Linked DNA regions of Marinagarivorans cellulosilyticus. The protein of the gene in region 1 binds, or shares a complex with, the protein of each later gene. Links are inferred from orthologs where the notes say so. Each region holds a gene or a part of one and is shown on either strand. Other genes may lie near its edges. The genes, in order: mfd and uvrA.

Region 1 (7,711 bases):
ATTGCCATTCTCCTAGCCAGTTCAATAATGGTGTTTCGAAGGCATCGCTGCGGTTGCGGCGCAAAAAGAACCCAGGAGCAGGGCGTGCATTCGTGGAAATAATAGTACTGCTGTGCCACCCAGGGCCCCACCACTGATCTACCGCGCCAATGCCGGCAGCCCAATTGCCAAATAATAGTGCCATATAGCTGCCATCGGCCCGCCCGCGTTTACCGTCGCTGGGTTCGTCGACAAAAGTGGCTGTGAGCTTCATCGCAAAATTATTGCCGGTGTAAACAAGGCCTGTTTGTAATTCTTTTTCCTCGCGCGAGCTTGCTTCAAAGCCCTGTAAAATTTCTTGGCTGCTTGCAAGGTGTGAACGAGATTGTGTGTAAGCGCTGGCACTGGCTTTATCAAAAGCGTGCTCTAAATAGCTGAGTGACCATGCTTGCGCCGGTGAAAGCTGCGCTACTTTTATGCGCTCCATTCCTTGCTTTACGCTGGCCCAAGGTAAAGGCCAAGTATTGGATGGAATATTGAGTGCGCCCGAGTCTACTAAAAACTGGATATGGTGCCTGCTGCGGGTATCGCCAGGCTCGATCCATGGGCTTGCAAAAGCGGGGGCGCAAATGCCGACGCTAGCAACAAGGGCTGCTATTACACGGGTTAACACAATCTACATCCTTTAAGCGTTTTAGTGTTTCTCTATATATGTTTGTGTCTACAAAACAGAGCATGCATCTTAGGGGCTTTTATTGGATAGTCAAATAGTCGCAGGGTGTTAAATGGGCGCATAAATGCGTTTGTTTTTGTGGTCATGTTAACTAATGCTGGAGTAAAGACTGAGCAAAAAGAAAACAAACGATTGTTTGCTGTAAATTTGAACAGTTATTTGTCAGCCGTTTCATAATGAATGGTCTGGGTTCACAAATTATGATTTTTATTTGCATTTTGGCATATAAGCCTACAAAAAGTCAGTGTATAGGCTAGACACTCAGATCAAATTCCCCTATTTTTGCCCCATCTTTTGGAGCAATGTACTAAAGCTTTAGGAGACAGAGTTCATTCTTTGTAATGAAGTTTTTGGGATTTAAATAATAAAGTAAGAGGTTCTTATCATGTCAGCTCGCGAATCCGGCACTGTAAAATGGTTTAACAATGCCCGTGGATATGGCTTTATCACCCGTGGCGACGCAACGGATGATATCTTTGTGCACTACCGCAACATCCGCGGTGAAGGCTACCGCTCTCTAGCAGAAGGCCAAGAGGTGGAGTTTGAATTGCTCGAAGGCGATAAGGGGCTGCAAGCGGACGATGTTGCCTGCTTGTAATGCTTTATAAAGCTTCATAAAAAAACCGACTTAGATGTCGGTTTTTTTATGCCTGAAATTTAGCGTATTTAAATAGCGTCGCTATTAGGGGCAAGCTTGGCTGCTTCCTCGAAACTCAGCGGAATTATCTTAATAAGAATGCCTAATCTAGGGTGATCGATGTAGTGTAATTCTTGGCTGCGCATACGGCGAGACTGCTCTAACACAATCACTTCGTTGGCTAAATATTGGCGTTGTTGCCCTACGTCTAAGCGATTATTAAGTCTTAAGGGGTTATTAAAACTGCTAGGGCTAAATACGGTTCCGCTAAATGTTGATGTATTTGTTATAGCGTTCATTGCGCTTTGATTTATGCCATATTCAGCGGGCGCTTGATCTGATTGGATTAATAAATCTTGCTGTTCTTGATGCGGCGTTGACGATGTTGGTGCAAGAGGAATGATTGGCCATTCAGATTCTTGGCCGTAATTGGGGCCGAATTGCGTTAACCATAATTGCGTGTCGACATGAATAAATTTTTGTACGCTTAATCGGATTGTGCCGCCAAGCTCGTGCACGCCATCAAACACTTCTCCTCCGGTTAAGACAACAAAGGGAGCTTTTTCTGTCGCGATTAATGCTTGCTGCCAAGCCTTATGAAATAGCACCCGCATTTGGCTTTTTCGGTCAATGCTGTTGGCCTGTGCATTTAAGCTATACGTTTCTGCTGGGCGTTCTGGAAGGGCTCGTGCGCTGCGCGGCGGTGTCGGTTCGTTGATGTTGATGCTCGTTAAATCATCTTCGACATCAGCTGGCTTTGTATCCATTGATAGTTGCGCAGGCTCGGTATTGTTAATTTCAGCAGTATCCGTGTTATCGCTTGGCAGCGTATTTTCGTACGGCTGAATTAGACGGTAATTGGGCGGATAAGCTAGAGCAAAATCTTTGCGCCAGTATTCGGGGGCGTCGTAGGCTGTTGCCAAACGCTCAAAAACAACCACTTCTATGTGGTAGGGTTGCGGCGGCTCTTCGGCGCTTATGTGTCGGGCGGAAAGTGCAATAAAGCTAAATAATAATGCTGCTGTGATTATTTTATACAAAATGGTATTCATGTTTTATTCTCGCCATCGCACGGTTTGCTAGCTGTAGCCTAAGTGCGATTGTAGGGCCAATTTTCATTGGCTATTTTACTTAGGTTAGGGCATCAAGCATTTTTTGTACGCGCTCTAAGCGTTCGGCTGCTGAGGGCATGTCGTCAATAAACTTTAATTTGTTGGCACCATCGAGTTGGTAGTTTTGCGGTTGCCTTTGAACCATTTGAATAATAGTCATAGGGTCCACATTGGGTTTTTCGTCAAACTCAATTTTTCCGCTAATGCTAGAGGCCTCTATTTTGACGATGCCTAATTTTTGCGCTTGTAATTTAAATGTGGTAATTCTAAATAAATTTTTCACGGCCTCGGGCAATAAACCGAAGCGGTCGATCATTTCAACTTGAAGGTCATCGCTATCACTAGAATTTTGTATGCTGGCAATGCGTTTATAGAGAATCAAGCGATTATTAACATCCGGCAAATAATCGTCGGGAATGAGCGCCGGTATTCGCAAGTTAATTTCGCAGCCACTTTGCTCGGGTTTTTCTATGTCTATTTCTTCGCCGTTTTGTATGGCTTTTACTGCGCGATCAAGCATATCCATATACAAAGAAAAACCAATAGCTTGGATCTGACCACTTTGCTCATCGCCAAGTAGCTCGCCGGCGCCGCGAATTTCCAAATCGTGAGACGCCAATGTGAAGCCCGCGCCTAAATCTTGCGCCTCTTCAATAGCGGCTAAGCGTTTTTGAGCATCGGCGGTGAGTGTTTTGGGTGGCGGCGTTAACAGGTAAGCATAAGCTTGGTGGTGGGATCGGCCAACACGCCCGCGAAGTTGGTGTAGCTGCGCCAAACCAAATTTATCGGCGCGCTCAATAATCATGGTGTTCGCGTTAGGCACATCAATACCTGTTTCGATAATGGTGGTGCACACTAGAACGTTAAAGCGCTTGTGATAGAAGTCGCTCATTACGGCTTCTAGTTCGCGTTCGCGCATTTGGCCGTGGCCGATGTCGACTTTGGCTTCTGGTACTAGCTCGGCAATATCCCGTGCGACCTTCTCGATGGTGCTAACCTCGTTATGAAGTACATACACTTGGCCACCGCGTAAAATTTCACGCAGAATCGCCTCTTTAATAATATTGGGGTCGCTTTGGCGTACAAAGGTTTTTACCGATAAACGTTTTGCCGGTGGCGTAGCAATAATAGATAAGTCGCGAATGCCATTCATGGCCATATTTAAGGTTCGCGGGATTGGCGTTGCTGTCATCGTTAGTATGTCGACTTCAGCGCGCAGCGCTTTAATGGCTTCTTTTTGACGCACGCCAAAGCGGTGCTCTTCATCAATAATTAATAAGCCCAATTTGGGAAAGGACATATCCTTACTGAGTAATTTGTGTGTCCCAATAACAATATCCACTTTGCCATCGGTAATGCGCTTTTGTGTTTCTGTGGTTTGTTTGCCTGTTCTAAAGCGCGACAAAACCTCTACATTAACAGGCCAGTCGGCGAAGCGGTCTTTGAAGTTTTCGTAGTGTTGCTGCGCCAACAATGTCGTCGGCACCAAGATAGCGACTTGTTTGCTGTTTTGCACAGCAATAAAAGCCGCGCGCATAGCAACTTCGGTTTTACCAAAGCCAACATCACCACATACAAGCCTGTCCATTGGCTGTGGGCTTAACATGTCAGAGCGCACGGCGTTAATGGCTTGCTCTTGGTCAGGTGTTTCCTCAAACGGGAAGCTGGCTGCAAATTGCCGCAATGCGTCTTTAGGATTATCAAATTTATGGCCGGCACGGGCTTGGCGCTTGGCGTAAATCACAAGCAGTTCAGCTGCAACGTCGCGGATTTGCTCTGCGGCTTTGCGTTTTGCATTGCGCCATTGATCAGTGCCTAAACGGTGAAGCGGGGCGTGTTCTTCACCGCCGCTGTAACGGCTAATAACGTGTAGGTTGCCTACGGGCACATACAGTTTGGCTTCGTTAGCATATTCTAGTAATAAAAATTCATCGCAACTGCCGTCAATTTCGATGGCTTCTAAACCGCGGTACCGACCAACGCCGTGGTCAATATGTACAACCGGTGCGCCCATTTTTAATTCCGTTAAATTTTTAATAACGGCGTCTTGATCGGTGGCGTTTTTCTTTCGGCGCCGCGCTTGTTTTATGCGTTGGCCAAAAAGGGCTGCCTCAGGAATAACCGCTAGCGAGCGGTCTTCTAAAATAAAACCGCGTTCCCAGTTGCCAATGGTAATAGCGCTTTTACTGGCGTTGTTAAAAAAGGTTGCGATATTGGCAACTTCAATCGGGTTTTGACTAATTGTTTTAAATTGCTCGAGCAAAATTTCGCGGCGGCCATTGGTTTCGGCGCCAAACAATACGCGGCCTTTAAAATCTAATAAAAAACTGTGTAATGCATTGAGGGGTTCTTGCGCGCGATCGTCAATGGAGAGCTGCGGTAGTGGCAATACGCGCAGGTTACTTTGACCAACTTTCGCTTCAAGACGTGCATCAGTTAATGTAACGCGGCTAAAGGGTTTAAGTTGTAGGTATAACTCGTTAACGGGTAAGCAGACTTTCGCTGGTGGTAATACTGGGTTTAGGCGGTCGCCACTGCGGCTGTTGTAGCGATTATTCACGTCGCGCCAGAAATTCTCGATGGCGACATCCAGCTCGCCGGTAATAAAAAGTGTGGAATCTTTGGGCAGATAATCGAGCAGGCTGGCGGTTTCTTCAAAAAATAACGGTAAATAATATTCGACGCCTGCAGGCGATTGGCCATCATTGACCGAGCGATAAACTGGACAGGCTCTATGGTCCACATCAAAGGCATCGTGCCATTGGCTTTTAAAGCGGCTAATGGCGTGTGTGTCCAGTGGGCATTCTTTGGCGGGCAATAATTCGATGCGTTCGACGTGCTCGATAGTGCGCTGGCTTTCTGGATCGAAGGTGCGGAGTGTGTCGACTTCATCATCGAAAAGCTCGATTCTGTAGGCGTCATCACTACCCATTGGGAATATATCGATCAGCGCACCGCGCAGTGCAAATTCACCGTGTTGAAAAACAGAATCCACCTTGTTGTAGCCTGCATCGACCAAGTTGGCTTGCAGCTTTTCCAGTTGTAAGGTATCGCCTTTGGCGACAACCAAGCTATTGCCTAAAATATAGCTCGCCGGTGCAATGCGTTGCATAAGGGTGGCGGCGGTAACAACAATAAGGCAACGCTCGTCCAACGCTAATTGGTAGAGCGTACGCATGCGCGCTGAAATAATATCTTGGTGCGGTGAAAAGGTGTCGTAGGGCAGTGTTTCCCAATCGGAAAAGTGCACTAGCTGCGGCGCATTGGGGACACCCTTTAATAGCTCCTCTAAATCTTGCTCTAGACGATCGGCCTCTGCCATATTCTGCGCGATAACAACGCTGCTACTGGTTAGCTGGCAAGCTAATTCTGCTATGGCCAATACGCCTGCAGTGCCGTTGGCATTGCCCCATTGGATTTTGTCGCCAGGCCGCTGTGGCTTTTGCGGTTTTAGTAAGTGGAGATCGAGGCGCTGAGTACTACTCATGGGGATCACTTATTGGGCTGCTATCAAGAGGGCGCTAGTTTAGCGAATGAATGGTGGTAGGCCAAATGGCACGGTGTTTTATATTTCATGATCGTTTTGTACGGGCAAAAAAAAGCCAAGGCGCAAGGCCTTGGCTTTGGTTGAGCAGTTTTTAGGGCTTACAAATCGCCAGCCAAACCCATGCGAGCAGGTAGGCCGCCCATAAAGTCGACATGGCTGCCACCACCGGTGCGGTAACCAAAGCCACTCATATTGGATGCGGCAATAAATGGTGCACTTGCTAGGCCGTGGTTAGGGTCGCCCATATCGGTTACCTGAACAAATACCGTGGTATCTATTAATGACGAACCATCTGGGCCGGTTTCTTCGGCTAGGCGTTTGATGAAGTAAGCGGGGATTTCACTGAGTAGTGCGACCATATTGGCGGTGTTAGTATCGTTGCCACTATGTGAGTAGTTGTGATGATTAAGCCCCATGTTGGTTAAACCGTAAGGCAAGCCGCGCTCGCCCGCCAACCAACCCGCTTGGTCATCGCTGATCATCACAGTCGCTACGTTTGTTAGCCCGCATTTTAGGGCAGCAACAAGGATGTCGCCGATAGCTTTGCCTTCATCGATGATGTGCGCTGAGGAAGGGTCAAAAATGCTCGGGGTTTTACATTCTTCGCCAAGCTCCATAGGTTGATTGGCGGCATCTAGGCTGCGCTCAATTTCGTTGAGCGAGTCCAAATGTGTTTCAAAACGTTGGTACTCATCAACCCCGAGCTTGCGTTGCAGGTTGTTAAGAGCAAGGCGGTTCATTTCCATTACGCGCTTGTAGGAATCATCGGTATTGGCGGTAGGCGGCGTGCCGCTGAAGATGGTTTTATAAAAGTCTTGAGGCTTGCTTTTAGGGTGCGTAGCTTGCTGGCCTGCTTCCTTACAAAACGAAGGGCCACCGCCCACTTGAACACCGGCCCGAATAATTTTGTAGATTGAGGTGGGGAAGTTCTCGTTCGCGAGCGTAGTATCAAGCGTATTGCTTGTGTGGTCGGCGTAAGCGGCCATTGAGTTGTGCGTATTGCCGTGGCCGCCCTTGCCCATATTCACTTCGCGAAATTCACAAAAGTCGGCAGCGGTTTTACCTTGGTGCGAGCCTTTAGTAATGCTTGCCTCGCCGTAAGGGCGCGTGGCGGTATTCATGTTGCTGGCTGAGCTTGGCATCCAGTGCCCGTTGGGGGCGCCGTTAGGTAGGTACATAAAAACAGCGCGTTTGTTGCTGTCTTGTGCCATTGCATGGCGGCTGGCAAAAATGCCGGCCGCAAAAGGAGATGCCTTTAATAGCGCAGTAGAAACCCCTGCGCGCGTAATCATATCTAAAAAGCGGCGGCGCTCACTATTTTGTGCGCGCTCTTTGCTGTTTTTTACAAATTTCATAATTATTCCTCTTAGTCGGTTGCGCTTCGATGAACTCTAAAGAGTTACCGACGGAAGCGGATTAAATCCAAAGTACCCAAGGTTTTTAGCATGGCTTTGGGGCTTTGGTTAGATTGTTTAAGTGCATCGTTAAGCGTTTGTGATGCGCAAGCATAGTCTTGAATTTCGGCGTCTGTTAGCGCTCGTTCGCCCGTTAACTGGTCGCGCGAGGTAGGCTTGTTTGGACGGCCAACAGCCATGCGGAAGGCTTTTTCTGACAAGCACGCTTGTACTGCATCGGTTTCGGCCAGTGCTTTAGATAACGCTTTAGCGCCGTTGAAGTCCACGGCTGTACCGTTGTCTTTAAAG
Region 2 (7,035 bases), 1.4 Mb from region 1 along the record:
CTTCAACATAAACTTGGCTACCTTTACGTAAATATTCACCCACGATTTCCGCCAAGCGATTAAAAAACACAACGCGGTGCCATTCTGTACGGTCTTGTCGTTGCCCTGATGCTTTATCGGTCCAGCTATCTGTTGTGGCTATGCTGATATTAGCAATCGCACCGCCTGCTTGCGTGTAACGCACCTCAGGGTCTTGCCCTAAATTGCCCACCAAGATTACCTTGTTAATACCTTTGGCCACTGTTCGCCCTCTCTCATTCAATAAACACAATAATTTGATAGCTCAAGCTAGGTACCGCGCAGGCCCATAGCTCTTTTACCCGTCAATAATGCACGTCGCATTATTTTAAATATTCATCCAGCGCTTGCTGCTCAAAGCTATCATTCACTTTAAGGTACAGCAGCTGTTGCTCAGCAACCCATGCGCACTCTACCACGCCCGTCACCTTCGTCATAAGGGCTGGACCTGATATTGGCTTTTTTTGCGGCACGCACAGCGATTTTAAATAGGGCGGCGCCTGCATAAATACAGCAACAATTAGCCAAATTAAGCAGCTTGCGCCAGCCAGCATAAATACCTCAGTAACACCAAAGTGCTGCACTACATAACCACCAACAAAACCACCGGCAGAGGCCCCCAAAAACTGGCATGTAGAATAAACCCCCATGGCGGTACCCTTGCTACCAGCGGGCGCTTGTTTACTCAGCCAAGATGGTAATGTCGCCTCCAGTAAATTGAAGGCCGTAAAAAAGCAAAATATGCCAACCAACCACTGCCAACTTAAACCGCCACCTAAAGCTAGGCCAAACAAGCTAAACATCAAAATCGCAATTGAAAGCAACAGCACACCACGCACTTTGCGCTTGCGCTCGGCAACATACATAAAAGGCACCATAGCGATAAACGCCAATAGCATTACAGGTAGGTAGTAATGCCAGTGGGCATCGTTCGCCTTACCTGCAGCCTCTAGCACCAAAGGCGCCGCAACGAAGGTTGCCGTAAGCACAAAATGCAAAATGAAAATCGCGACATTCAAGCGCAATAAGTGGCGGTTTTTTAAGGCCCTGCCAAACAAAGCCGGTACAGCTAGGCCCTCTGCACCGCGCAAACTATGCGCCGGGGGATTAGGCACCACCCGCCATAAAATAACAATGCCAATGCCCGCCAACACCGACGCCACCCAAAAAATGGCACTTAAACCACCCGCTGCAGCCAGCATAGGGCCCACAAACATCGCCACCGCAAAAGAAAGCCCAATAGAAGCACCAATAACAGCCATCGCACGGGTGCGATTTTGCTCGCTAGTTAAATCACCAACCAATGCCAGCACAGCACTCGCAATAGCGCCGGCTCCCTGCAACGCGCGGCCAATCATCAAGCCCCATACGCTATCGGCAAATGCGGCTACCACACTACCCAACGCAAAAATAATCAAACCCAATAAAATAACCGGTTTTCGCCCCCAAATATCTGAAAGCAAGCCCAGCGGGATTTGAAAGACGGCTTGCGTTAAGCCGTAAATACCTAGCGCAGCCCCCAGCAAAAAAGGCGTTTGGTCGATGTAATCGCGGCCATAGAGCATCATTACAGGGAAAACCATAAACAGCCCGAGCATGCGAAACACATACAACAGCGCCAGCGAACCTACAATACGCATCTCAGAAACAGGGGTAGCGTTACTCACATCCACTCCAAGCCATTCGTTATGGCTAAATAAACAAAGGCCGCGATTCTAGCAGCCTAACCCCCACCTCTAAAGTAGCGACTGCGCAATTTGGCCAACCAACACACCCCGCAAACAAGCACAAGCGCTGGGATTGCCCGAAAACACGACAAAAACATCCGATTCCCCTAGATTACAGTCAATAGCAAGCGCACAGTCTAGTTACACATCTTCGTTTCAGTTACAATGCCGCGCAAAGTACTAGGTATAGAAAATCATCAAAGGTCCCCTAGAAAGGCCAACCCTGTACACTCGCGAGCGATAGAAAACAAGGCAATCACTGTGACCATCAAAGAAGTTAGCGTCGATGAAACCGGGCAAACATCACCGCCCGAGCAAGACTCCCTCCCGAATACAGCGGCCACAGAACCTAAAATTAAAGCCGAGCCCGAGGCACAAGAAGAAGCCCTAGCGCCGGTAGAAGAAGTTGAAGGTATCACGTTGTTTTCGGTGGTTAACAGCCTGCAAACAGGTCTGCTCGCCAACCTTATTAGCACCCAAACAAACCTACCTTGCGCCATAGAAACCACTTACACCAAGCGTATTTCCCATGTCAGCCTGACAATAGTCGATTGCCAAGGCAGAAGCTTTGATGACCTACAATCGTTAGTGCGCAGTATTCAAGGCCATAAAACCGAGCTACGCGTTGTACTGTTAAATGCCGAAAGTGAAAGCGAACACGAAGAGCTGCTTGATTGGCCGTGTATCGTAGGCGTGTTCTTCGACGATACCGACCAAGAACAACTTACCCGCGGCCTAAACTGCATGCTTAATGGCGAATACTGGGTACCGCGCCGCCTACTTCATCACTTTTTACAAAAGAACCGCCGCGCACCCAGCTCGCGCAAACTAGAAATAAAATTAACAAAACGAGAGCGCCAAATATTAAAGCTGATTAAAAATGGCGCGACTAACTCAGATATCGCCAAGGTACTAGAAGTCAGCGAGCACACGGTTAAAAGCCACCTGTACAACGTGTACAAAAAAATTGGCGTGCGCAACCGCCTAGAAGCAAACAACTGGGTCCGCGACATGGACAACATTTAAAAACGGCGCCTTGTGCGCCGTTTTTTTTCGCAAGCCAAAGAGCCTCTCGATCATTCGCTCAACATCAAGACAAACACCCCCGCAACTCCGTATACTCCAACCCTTTAACCTAAAGAGCAGCCGTAGACTACTGTGGATAAAATTATTGTGCAGGGTGCGCGCACCCACAACCTTAAAAACATCAACATCGAATTGCCACGCGATAAACTCATCGTTATTACGGGCCTATCGGGCTCGGGCAAATCCTCTTTAGCTTTCGATACCCTCTACGCAGAGGGACAACGCCGCTATGTAGAATCATTATCGACCTATGCGCGTCAATTCTTGTCGATGATGGAAAAGCCCGATGTTGACCACATAGAAGGCCTTAGCCCCGCCATTTCGATCGAGCAAAAGTCAACGTCGCACAACCCGCGCTCGACCGTGGGGACGATTACCGAGATCTACGATTACCTACGCTTGCTATTTGCACGCGTGGGCGAGCCGCGCTGCCCTGTGCACGACGAGCCACTTGCCGCACAAACCGTTTCACAAATGGTAGACCAAGTTATCGCCATGCCCGAGGGCAGCAAGTTGATGCTTCTTGCCCCTGTTGTGCGCGAACGCAAAGGCGAGCACCACCACATTTTACAGGGGTTAATTCGCGATGGTTTTGTGCGCGCTCGAATTGACGGTGTTGTCGTCGACCTAGACGATGCACCAAGCCTCGATAAACGCAAAAAACACACCATTGAAGTCGTTATCGACCGCTTTAAAGTACGCGCCGATTTAAAACAACGCTTGGCCGAAAGCTTTGAAACCGCCCTGCGCATTGCCGATAACATCGCCATTATCGCGCCAATGACCGACGAAGACGGCACAGAGCAAGTATTTTCTGCCAAGCATGCGTGCACACATTGTGATTATTCCATTGTTGAATTAGAACCCAGACTGTTTTCGTTTAATAACCCTGCGGGCGCCTGCCCCACTTGTGACGGTTTAGGGGTAAAACAATTTTTTGCAGAAGACCGTATTGTTGTTAACCCAAAATCATCACTCGCCGATGGCGCCGTTAAAAGCTGGGATAAACGCAACCTTTATTATTTTCATATGCTCACGTCACTGGCCGAGCATTTTGGCTTCGACGTAGAAACTCCGTGGGAAAAGCTCAATAAAAAACAACAAAAAGCCGTGCTGTATGGTTCTGGCGATGAAGTTATTGATTTTAATTACGTTAATGATCGCGGCGACATTTACAAACGCAGCCACAGTTTTGAAGGCGTTATACCCAATTTAGAACGCCGCTTCCGCGATACCGACTCTAACTCGGTGCGCGAAGAACTTAGTAAGTTTTTATCGACACAAAAATGCCCCGAGTGCGCCGGCGCGCGTTTGCGCAAAGAGGCCCGCTATGTTTTTGTCGATAAACGCGACCTCCCTCAAATTACGGGCATGCCCGTTGGCGAGGCACACGAGTACTTTTGCAAATTAAAATTCAAAGGCGCAAAAGCCAAAATTGCCGATAAAATTTTAAAAGAATTACGCGAGCGTTTTAAATTCTTAGTGGATGTTGGTTTAAATTATTTAACACTTAACCGCAGCGCCGATACGCTATCTGGCGGAGAAGCTCAACGCATTCGGCTTGCCAGCCAGATTGGTGCCGGTTTGGTAGGCGTTATGTATATATTGGACGAACCCTCCATTGGTTTGCACCAACGCGATAACGATCGTCTACTCGGCACCCTTACACATCTGCGCGACCTCGGTAACACCGTTATCGTGGTAGAGCATGATGAAGATGCTATTCGCCAAGCCGATTATATTGTAGATGTAGGCCCTGGCGCGGGCGTACACGGTGGCGAAATCATCGCGCAAGGCTCGCTCACACAAATTAAACGCAGTAAAGCATCGCTGACTGGCGCCTACCTTTCGGGTAAAAAATCTATCGCCATCCCCAAGCAGCGCACGCCCGTAAAAGACGATAAATATTTAGTGCTTGAAGGCGCCACCGGGCACAACTTACAAAACGTAACGGTGGAAATCCCCGTAGGTTTAATGACTTGTGTAACAGGCGTTTCTGGCTCTGGGAAATCCACGCTAATCAATGCCACACTTTACCCTCTCGCTGCCACCGCATTAAATAATGCCAGCACACTGCAAGCCGCACCGCACAAAGCGGTACGTGGGCTAGATCATTTTGATAAATGCGTCGATATAGACCAAAGCCCCATTGGTCGAACACCACGCTCTAACCCCGCAACCTACACAGGAATATTCACCCCTGTACGGGAGCTATTTGCCGGCACCCAAGAAGCGCGCGCGCGCGGCTACAAAGCTGGCCGCTTTAGCTTTAATGTGAAAGGCGGACGCTGTGAAGCTTGCCAAGGCGACGGCGTAGTGAAAGTAGAAATGCACTTTTTACCCGATGTTTACGTCCAGTGCGATCAATGCCACGGCCAGCGCTATAACCGCGAAACACTCGGCGTGAAATATAAAGGGAAAAATATTCACGAAGTGCTCGGCATGACCATTGAAGACGCAGCGCCCTTTTTTGACGCGGTACCATCCATCTCCAAAAAGCTTCAAACGCTCATGGATGTTGGTTTAGGCTATATTTGCTTGGGGCAATCTGCTACTACGCTATCTGGTGGTGAAGCGCAAAGGGTTAAACTTGCCAAAGAACTATCTAAGCGCGACACCGGTAAAACGCTGTATATTCTTGACGAGCCAACAACCGGCCTGCATTTTCACGACATCCAGCAACTGCTCAATGTGCTGCACCGTTTGCGCGACCACGGCAATACCGTCGTTGTGATTGAGCATAACTTGGACGTGATAAAAACCGCCGACTGGGTGGTTGATTTAGGGCCAGAAGGCGGCAGTGGCGGCGGGCAAATTATTGCTACCGGCACTCCAGAGGATATTTGCAGTGTTAAAGCCTCGCACACAGCCCGCTTTTTAAAGCCAATGCTAAAAGCCTAATAAGTTAGGCACGGCGAAGCACAGCTAACAAAGCCTGTGCTTCGCTCTGATAGCCCTATGTAAATTATCCCTCAGCATCCAATATACTGAGCGAAATAAATGACAATGCCGCCAAGCAAAACACCTGTAACGGCAACGGCATAAAGATCATCAACATGCCACTGTATATCCACAAATCACGCACATAACCACGTTTGGCTTGGTAGCTTTTAGTGTGGCGGCGCCAACTAGGGTGCTTTGCCAGTTCTTCTTCACTCATACCTTCAGGCGGTCGCGCCGTTTCGTGACGCTGATCTTGATCATCCATCTGAGTACCTCGCAACTACGCCGCTTTATAATATTTGCGCTCTATGGCATTACCACAAACAACGCACCATGCGATGCATACGGTATGGGGGCGGCGTTATTTTCAGTGTAGCCGCTCATAGCGAAACTGCATAAACTCGTTGCAAATAAGATATCTCACCGCAAAAAAAGCGGCTCCCGAAGGAGCCGCTTTTAGCTACTGGGTTAAACCCAACCCGCGATACAAGCCAATACTCTATTCAACCAACATTAGCGAGCCAAAAGAATCAGCATTGATATAACCTTGATTATCATTGTGGTCATCAGTAAATACAGCGCTCATAAAATGTTCGCGACCGCCGTTACCATCGTTATCAATATAACTTGGCGTAAAGCCCATAATTTTTCCGGCATAGAGCTTTCGGCGAGCCTGCTCCATGCTTCCCGCACCGTTGCCATAATCGCCAAATATAGCAACGCGGATCTCCCAAATATAGGAAGGCGCATTGTTTTCATCAATCTCTACCGTGACATGGCCTTCCACATCACCGATATCCTCAACATTTTTTTCGATACTAATATGGTAAGCAAAGGCATTGTTATTGTATTCGTGGTAACCACCACTGCGGTCTTCATCAATAAATAGCTCGACAGTATCTTTTTGATAATAAGCGCCCGAAACATTTTTAATATCGTCTGTTACTTCAAACAATAAATACAAATAGTCTTCATCCCACAACGCCTTATAGCGCCCAGAAAAATCTTCTGCACTTGATGGTTCGGATAAATTCTCAAAGCCCACCCAGGCTTCATTTAATGCATCCCAATCGGCAAGATCCCATACCGCATCCACTTGGCCATCAATCACCGGCGCGACATCAGCATAATTAGCAACATTGTGGTTATCACCAGAAGGCAGCGTTAAGTCGCACTCTAAAATATCGTGCTCAATCACCAGCTCAGGCTTTATAAAATGCATTTCCGTTAAGGCGTTACAGCCTATTTCACTGCCCGACAC

What was found.
Region 2: the proteins of mfd (region 1) and uvrA are in contact, whole or in part, in a crystal structure (PDB 4DFC), measured with the Escherichia coli proteins. The link is inferred for Marinagarivorans cellulosilyticus from one-to-one orthologs.

Annotation. Positions count from the first base shown.
Region 1 is NZ_AP023086.1:652,226-659,936, forward strand. Bases 2,281-6,327 are described here. They hold mfd (transcription-repair coupling factor), read right to left. Parts: upstream 5,949-6,327; coding sequence 2,481-5,948; downstream 2,281-2,480. Other genes in these bases: MARGE09_RS02490 (CsiV family protein), read right to left, coding at 2,281-2,401; MARGE09_RS02500 (DUF1552 domain-containing protein), read right to left, coding at 6,107-6,327. In the rest of the region: MARGE09_RS02480 (capsule assembly Wzi family protein), read right to left, coding at 1-652; MARGE09_RS02485 (cold-shock protein), read left to right, coding at 1,098-1,310; more of MARGE09_RS02490, read right to left, coding at 1,379-2,280; more of MARGE09_RS02500, read right to left, coding at 6,328-7,363; MARGE09_RS02505 (DUF1592 domain-containing protein), read right to left, coding at 7,408-7,711. UniProt on the Escherichia coli protein: Couples transcription and DNA repair by recognizing RNA polymerase (RNAP) stalled at DNA lesions. Mediates ATP-dependent release of RNAP and its truncated transcript from the DNA, and recruitment of nucleotide excision repair machinery to the damaged site.
Region 2 is NZ_AP023086.1:2,005,826-2,012,860, reverse strand. What follows is about bases 2,562-5,932. They hold uvrA (excinuclease ABC subunit UvrA), read left to right. Parts: upstream 2,562-2,903; coding sequence 2,904-5,732; downstream 5,733-5,932. Other genes in these bases: MARGE09_RS07875 (hypothetical protein), read right to left, coding at 5,797-5,932; MARGE09_RS07885 (LuxR C-terminal-related transcriptional regulator), read left to right, coding at 2,562-2,771. Also shown: ssb (single-stranded DNA-binding protein), read right to left, coding at 1-241; MARGE09_RS07890 (MFS transporter), read right to left, coding at 342-1,685; more of MARGE09_RS07885, read left to right, coding at 2,007-2,561; more of MARGE09_RS07875, read right to left, coding at 5,933-6,039; MARGE09_RS07870 (sugar-binding protein), read right to left, coding at 6,274-7,035. UniProt on the Escherichia coli protein: The UvrABC repair system catalyzes the recognition and processing of DNA lesions. UvrA is an ATPase and a DNA-binding protein. A damage recognition complex composed of 2 UvrA and 2 UvrB subunits scans DNA for abnormalities.